2 regions of the Paenibacillus sp. Y280 genome follow, and region 1 is predicted to be linked to the other one. Evidence: riboswitches for the same ligand, from Rfam matches in the RefSeq annotation. Region 1 holds a riboswitch; the other holds the start of a gene.
What was found. Region 1 has a riboswitch for ZMP and ZTP ahead of rpiB (ribose 5-phosphate isomerase B). Riboswitches for the same ligand answer to the same signal wherever they lie in the genome.
Positions count from the first base shown of each region.

Region 2: it holds a riboswitch for ZMP and ZTP, as region 1 does, so the genes downstream of both, AC1TPC_RS21785 (DJ-1/PfpI family protein) here and rpiB (ribose 5-phosphate isomerase B) in region 1, are expected to answer to the same signal.

Region 1 covers NZ_JBXCIW010000014.1:7,940-11,739, forward strand. Annotated here, with positions in the region: gene AC1TPC_RS17835 (L-threonylcarbamoyladenylate synthase) at 1-285, shown strand, start outside; gene AC1TPC_RS17840 (manganese efflux pump MntP) at 417-977, shown strand; gene AC1TPC_RS17845 (low molecular weight protein arginine phosphatase) at 1,020-1,598, shown strand; ZMP/ZTP riboswitch at 1,670-1,752, shown strand; gene rpiB (ribose 5-phosphate isomerase B) at 1,851-2,306, shown strand; gene AC1TPC_RS17855 (TIGR01440 family protein) at 2,323-2,928, shown strand; gene AC1TPC_RS17860 (serine hydroxymethyltransferase) at 3,006-3,800, shown strand, end outside.
Region 2 covers NZ_JBXCIW010000022.1:14,033-17,832, reverse strand. Annotated here, with positions in the region: gene AC1TPC_RS21790 (MFS transporter) at 1-749, opposite strand, end outside; gene AC1TPC_RS21785 (DJ-1/PfpI family protein) at 924-1,499, opposite strand; ZMP/ZTP riboswitch at 1,560-1,639, opposite strand; gene AC1TPC_RS21780 (phosphotransferase) at 1,998-2,909, opposite strand; gene AC1TPC_RS21775 (DUF2087 domain-containing protein) at 3,008-3,613, opposite strand; gene AC1TPC_RS21770 (SLOG family protein) at 3,732-3,800, opposite strand, start outside.

The DNA.
Region 1 (3,800 bases):
GCGTACATTCAAGAACAAGCAGGAGCTGCGAAGGCACGCGGCGAGATAACGGGCGTGCTCGCCTTTGAAGAACGGCTTAAGCGTTATGAGGCGGACTCCGTACTTTCTTTTGGCAGCGAGAAGGAGCTGGGTGCAGCCGCGCATCTTCTGTATGCTGCGTTGCGTGATTTTGACAGTGCTGGCGCGCAGCGCATATGGGCGGAGGGCTGCAGCGGAGATGGCATTGGCGCTGCTCTGATGAACCGTCTGGCTAAAGCTGCGGGCAACCGAATTATTTGCGTATAGGCAGGTGTAAGCAGCGGTTTGAAAGTAATTTCTGTAAATCGAAAATTTAGCTGGCAACAGCAATAGTATGTTTGTCCTCATGTCCGCATATGTTTGGTATAGAATACAGGCGGACATGGGGGAGATAGACTTTGGTCGATGCACATTTGCATGCCGGACAGCTGCTCACGCTGCTTATTATAGCGTTGGCGCTTGGTTTAGACGCTTTTTCACTCGGACTTGGCATTGGGCTGAAAGGAATTCGGCTGCTGGATATACTAAAGCTCGGCCTTGTGATCGCATTATTTCATGTTATAATGCCGCTTGCAGGCATATTTACCGGGCAGTATGTGGGCAGCCTGCTTGGGGATGTCGCAACGACTGCCGCTGGTGTATTGCTGGTGCTGCTCGGCGGGCATATGATATACAGCTCGCTGCGCGGGGACGCGGTGCAATCTTTTGACCATCGATCATTATGGGGCTTGACGGTGCTGTCGCTTAGCGTCAGTATCGATTCCTTCTCCGTAGGGATAACGCTTGGCATGTTTGCGGCTAATATATGGACGACCATTCTGCTGTTCGGTTTTTTTGGCGGTCTGATGTCGGTGCTGGGCTTGATGCTTGGACGTAAGGTAAGCGGTAATTTTGGCGAATACGGCGAAGCCATTGGCGGAGGAATATTGTTCATCTTTGGCATCTTGTTTATTTTTTAGATGGACCGACATTTCGAATCGGGTAGAAAAGGAGTTGGCAGTGTGAAGCGTATTTTATTTGTTTGTACCGGCAATACATGCCGCTCGCCGATGGCGGAGGCTATGCTGCGCCGGATGGCTGCTCTGAGAAACATTACGGTTGCTGTACGTTCCGCGGGCATATCTACAATCGACGGACTGCCGGTCTCTGCGCATGCAGTAGAGACGCTTAGACAACGCGACATTGATCATAATAGCACGTCTCTTGCGCTGACGAGCGAGGCAGTCGACTGGGCTGATATTATTTTGACGATGACGGCTAACCACAAGCGAGGGCTGCTGCAATGGCATCCGGAGGCGGTCGACAAAACCTATACCTTAAAAGAATACACGAATCAGGATGCGCGCGTGCTCGCCGATATTGAGGAACTTGAGCGGCTTTATTCGGAGCTCCATATGAAGCAAGCGCTTGGTCAGCAATTGACCTCGGCAGAGAGAAGCCGGCTGCTGGAGCTGGAGCGCCGTATTCCAAGCTTCGACATCGTGGATCCTTTCGGAGGCTCATTGTCGGTTTACAGCACCAGCGCGAATGAAATTGAGGATGCGCTCGTGAAGCTGCTGGACAAGCTTTCTAAGAAATAATTCCACAAATGCCGCTCATGATATAGATTGATTTTTCACGAATGTTCAGCTATTATAAAAAGACAATATACGGTTTCCGATGTAACTGGCGACGGAAGTGGGTTAAACCACGGTGGAGCATCGGAATATACGGCCGGTCGCCTGGGCAAAGAGCAGCATGCTGATAAGCATGTCATGCTCTTTTTTCGTCTTTTTTTGCTAAAATAGGTATACTAGCACTGTGATGTATCATTTCGAAGGAGGTCTTTTGCGTTGAAAATTGCTATTGGTGCCGATCATGCCGGTTATCGTTTGAAGGACGAGGTTGTCCCTTTTCTTCAATCGCTCGGTCATGAAATTGAAGATGTAGGTTGCAGCTGCGACCAATCGGTTGATTATCCGGACTATGCATTGCCCGTATGCGACCTTGTTACGAGCGGCAAAGCAGAGCGGGGTATATTGATTTGCGGGACAGGAATCGGCATGTCGATTGCTGCAAATAAAGTGCGGGGCATCCGCTGCGCGCTAGTAAATGATATGTTCTCGGCTAAAGCTACACGCGAGCATAACGACACGAATGTATTGGCGCTTGGGGAACGTGTTATCGGCCCTGGAGCAGCCTTGGAAATTATTCGTATTTGGCTGGAGACACCGTTCTCCAACGGAGAGCGTCATGTAGGCCGAGTAAATAAAGTGATGCAAATCGAAGAGCAATATAGCCAGTCCTAATTGGGGGGCAAACGCAATGAGTGAGAACACCCATGTACAACCAGGAGTCATTGCAGAGCAAGTAGAGACGATTGTGCGGGAGCTGGTGACCGCGGGCAGTCTCGTTATGAGTCAACTGCTCGTCATTGGTGTAAGTACAAGTGAAGTGCTGGGCCACCGCATCGGTACAGCGGGAACAACGGATACGGCAGAGCAGATTTATGCAGGCGTGGAAGCTGTTCGCAGAAAGATTGGCTTCATTCCGGTATATCAATGCTGCGAGCATTTGAATCGTGCGCTCGTTATCGAGCGTGCTGCCGCAGAGCGTTATGGCCTTGATATCGTAGGCGCGGTGCCGGTTCCAAAAGCAGGCGGATCGATGGCGGCATTCGCCTATCGTCAGCTGGAGTCGGCTTGCTTGGTGGAGACTGTGCAGGCGCATGCCGGCATCGACATCGGCGATACGTTCATTGGCATGCATTTGAAGCGGGTTGCGGTTCCGGTTCGTCCGACAATTCGCAGTATTGGCGAAGCTCACGTGACGATGGCCGTGACGAGACCGAAGCTCATTGGCGGTTCCCGCGCGGTATATGAGCTGGAAACGAATATATCGGCGGAGCAATCAGCTGGAACATGCGAGTAGATTACATGATAGAGCCATAATGAGTTGATTTATACCATTTTAAATACAGGCTGTCTAACTTGAGGAGGAATATTGAAATGGAAAATTTACGCAACCAAGATCCCGAAGTTCTAAAAGCGCTAGGCCTTGAGCTTGATCGCCAACGTGATAATATCGAGCTTATCGCATCCGAGAATATCGTTAGCGAAGCGGTACTTGAAGCAATGGGAAGCGTGCTGACGAACAAATATGCAGAAGGCTACCCAAGCAAACGTTTCTACGGCGGTTGTGAGCATGTGGATATCGTTGAGGACATCGCTCGTAATCGTGCGAAAGAATTGTTCGGTGCTGAGCACGCGAACGTTCAGCCTCACTCCGGCGCGCAAGCGAATATGGCTGTCTACCTCGCAGCTTTGCAGCCTGGCGATACGGTTCTCGGCATGAACCTGGCGCATGGCGGTCACTTGACGCACGGCAGTCCGGTCAACGCATCCGGTTTGCTATACAATTTCGTGGCATACGGCGTTCAAGAGGATTCCTTCACAATCGATTACGAAGAAGTTCGCAAGCTTGCTTTCAAACACCGTCCTCGTTTGATCGTAGCTGGCGCAAGTGCTTACCCGCGTACAATCGATTTCGAGAAGCTTGGCAAAATCGCGTCTGATGTAGGCGCATTGTTTATGGTTGATATGGCGCACATTGCTGGTTTGGTAGCAGCAGGCTTGCACCCAAGCCCAGTGCCTCACGCGCATTTCGTAACGACAACAACGCACAAAACGCTTCGCGGACCGCGCGGCGGTATGATCCTTTGTCGCCAGCCTTGGGCAGCGGCAATCGATAAAGCGGTATTCCCAGGCTCGCAAGGCGGCCCGTTGATGCATATTATCGCAGCA
Region 2 (3,800 bases), on a different contig from region 1:
AGCAGGGAGATCCAGTGCTGGCTTAAATCGATGCGCAAGCCGTACAGCGGGAAGCTGCTGTTCATGGAAGCTTCCATCAAGCCGTACAGGAAGCCCGGTATAAGCACAAACCACGCCATGCGATACGTTCTCACGAACCGATTTTCCGCCGCAGCGCCTCTTGCAGCTCGCTCGGGCATCTCAGTTTTCATCCGCAGAACTAACAGAAGAACCGTGACAAAAAATAGGCAGGAAACAACAAACGGAACCGATCTTCCAAGCGGTAGAAGATTAATGCCAAGCGGCCCTATACTGAAGCCAAGACCGTATGCCATACCGTATAGAGAAATATATCTCCCTCTCCGATCAGCGGGGCTTGAGCTTACAATCCATAGCTGAGTTGCATAATGGAGCGAGCTGTCGCCTACGCCGACAAGCAGACGCAAGACGAACCATATAGCTAGCGACTCTGTGAATGGGAAGAGCAGACTCGCAAGCGTAACTAACGCAATCCCTGCTACGATCACTTTTTTGTAACCAAAACGCATGACCGGCTTCTCCACGAAAAACATCGTACAGAAAATGCCGATATACATAGCAGCCGAGTTAATACCGTTCATATCCGATGAAATGCCGGAGTCCTCCAGCATAATAGACAGCAGCGGCAGCAACAGCCCTTGGCTCATGCCCGCGACTACGACGACCAGCAGCAAAGTAATTAAACGAAAACGAAATGAAACCGAACCTCTTGCAATTACACCTGATGACAAACCTCTTGCACTCTCCTTGAATAATTATTGTCTATTTCCCCTTACACATTGTATACTTGGCGGAAATGCCTGACAACAGCCTTTCATTGCCAGCTTGCTCGCGAAGCCCCTGTACTGCCGTTTATAATACTTTGACGAAAGTTACCCAAGCAACATTTTTCCGCAAAAATCTTATCAGTTTCTCGCAGCAGTGTAGTAGGGATAATCCATCTTTTCTTGAATTTGCCTAGCTGCCTCAGCGCTAATAAGAGATTCCACGACATATAGACCCAAATCAATAGAAGCCGAGACGCCTCCGCCCGTAAAAACATTCCCATCCCTCACGTAACGCTCCTTAATCACCTCTGCGCAATAAGGCGCCAGCAGCTCGTAAGCAGACGGATTTGTTGTCGCTTTTTTGTCATGCAAATAACCCGCAGCACCCAAAATTAATGCTCCTGTGCACACCGACACCTTGTACTCCACATCACGTGCAGTTTGAATCCATGCTATAAAATCGGCATCATATCTTAGCTGCCTTGTCGAAAAGCCGCCCGGGATAAATAGTAAATCATAGGCTGACAGGTCAGGAAGAACCCGGTCTATCTTCATAGTCAGTCCGCGATCATCCGTAATCAGCTCTTTGTTCGAACAAAAATCCCATGACATCTTCATTTCTGCTTCGAACTTCCCTAATCTCGTTACTGCATCATAAAAACCGACAAAATCCAGCGTAGTCATCTGATCATATAGAATGAATGCGATCCTCATACCAGAACACCTGACCTTTCATCATCGTTAAAATAAAAAAAGCACTTGATCGAGGATCAAATACTTTGCCCAGGCGTACGGCGATATGAATATATGCTCCCTTGTGGTTGTCCACGTTTACGCCAGTCGCACATACCAGATATTTACTTTATTGTATGAGGAAAATGGGCAGAATGCAATGTTTTTTTCTGAAAACGATAGCCTTGCATCCAAAAACGAGCTTTCGAGCGGACAGTAGTTCTGGTATATTTGCGTTTTGACCCTTTTAGCGTAATAAGAGGACAGGAGATCCGTCCCTCCATCTAAACGAGGTTAGAATGGGGTTTTCTGAGTGATTAGCGGATCCTGAGTCCGCGAATGCCACAATAATCGTTGAATTAGAAAAATAAAGGATTCTCTGTCCGCTGCAGCTCTCTTTTCCATCACCGCCCTCTGGCACAGGAATAGCCCATGCACCACGATTTCGAGTTTAGTCCTTATGAGACAGCTCCTTTTTTGCTATGCATTGGGAAGCATTAGGCTTGGATTAATTCGACGTAGAAAGTGCTCTGCATGCTCCAACTGCTTGAATGCAAATGCCAAATCCCCATCTCCTGCCAAAGCTAAATCCAGGTTGGATACAGTAGCCGCAAGGGTCCTTGCCGTAAGGGCGAACGTAAACGACGGTTGGCCGGCAATGATTTCCGTACTGCTCATCATGTATGCGTAGGTTGGCTCTTGTAATCCTCCAAATAAGACAAGATTACTGACATAAGAGGCTAGATCCCAATAAGCCGGCATGTAGCATACATCCTCAAAATCGATCCATTTCCAGCCTTCTGGACTCGGGAGCAAGTTTCGGGCATGCGCATCTCCATGAGCTGGCATCAGAGCTTCAGGTTCAAGCCTTCGCATTTGGTTGTCTATCTCCCAAAAAATCGACAGCAAAGCTTGGATACGAGGATCTGTCTGTTCAATGAGCCTTGAAGCCGACTCATAGGCCCTTTCCCATACACCGAGAACAGGGATGGTACACGCAGTGAAGCCACTCATCGCTAAGGTAAGAGCATTAACGAGTTCAACTGCCTCGCTTGGCGAAAGCGGCTCCAATGGTGCAGGAGGCGCGTAATGCCAAAATGTCGCCCACCTGCTCCCAACACGATGAGGTCCTGCATTTGGAATCGGCAGCAGTACTGGTACGCCATTATGGTGCAAATGATTGGCCACCTGCAGCTCGCGCTCGAGAATATCATGTGCAAGCTCTGCGTTTTTCTCAGAAAGAACAACAGCCACTCGAACAGTAATCGCATGAGGAGCCAAATGAATGATCAAATTTCCGCCTTCACTTAAAATAACGGGATCAATGTCCGTAAACCCAAGCTTCTCCGCAGTAATCAGCACCTGTGAAACAAGTTCACCTCTATCAGACAATCGAACAGCTCCCTTAATGGATGGAATACGTTCATCTTAGCCCGATTGCTCCAAATTTTACAGGCACAAAACAGGTATATTTAATTTTTCCGCCAGCTTTAAGCTAATGTCTCCCATTTTGCCCACATTTCTTGCGGGTTCAGTTCGTAAATATCGTTTTCTCTAAACATGAATTGATGCATAATAAATTCCCGCCGGATCGTAGCGAAATCGTCATGGAAGCCTTTAATAAACGCGTTTATTTCCTTTTCCGTATACTTCTGCCCTCTCGTCAGGTGCGATACGATATGCTGAAGCGCGATCAGTTTTTTCTTATGCTGGGCGGGAATATGCTTCAGCTTTCCCTCCGCCGTAAAAAAATTGCGGATAACCGATTCCTTTAGACGCTTGCTGCTTTCCTCCATACTCTCCAATCCCCTCTCCGTTCCCGCATTCCGATAAATGAGCTGCTCCGCAGCGCTGGCGTTGCTCTTAATAAAATAATGGTTCAGCGAAAAATAAATCGTATTCTTTTCTCTGCGCTCATTAATTAAGCTGGCCTCCCGCAGCTTAGTCGCATGATGCGTGACCGTTGCTGGCGTAACGCCTAGCTTCTCTGCAAGCTCTTGCCCGTTAAGCTCGCCTTCTGCCAGCATGATCAACAGCTTAATTCTCGTCGCATCAGCCAGCGCCTTATGATAAGCCACAACCTTATCCAGCTGCATATTTTTATTCCCCTTTGTTTTAAATTTAACATTTATCTAATTAGATATTTATCTAATCAGATAATAACGGGTAACCTATGATTTGTCAAATCATAAGTTTCGTATTTTTTTGTAACCATCATGAATGCTCGGAATACAAATTGTCATCATCCGCGATGCTTTGGATATCCTCCGAGCTGATGCTTAT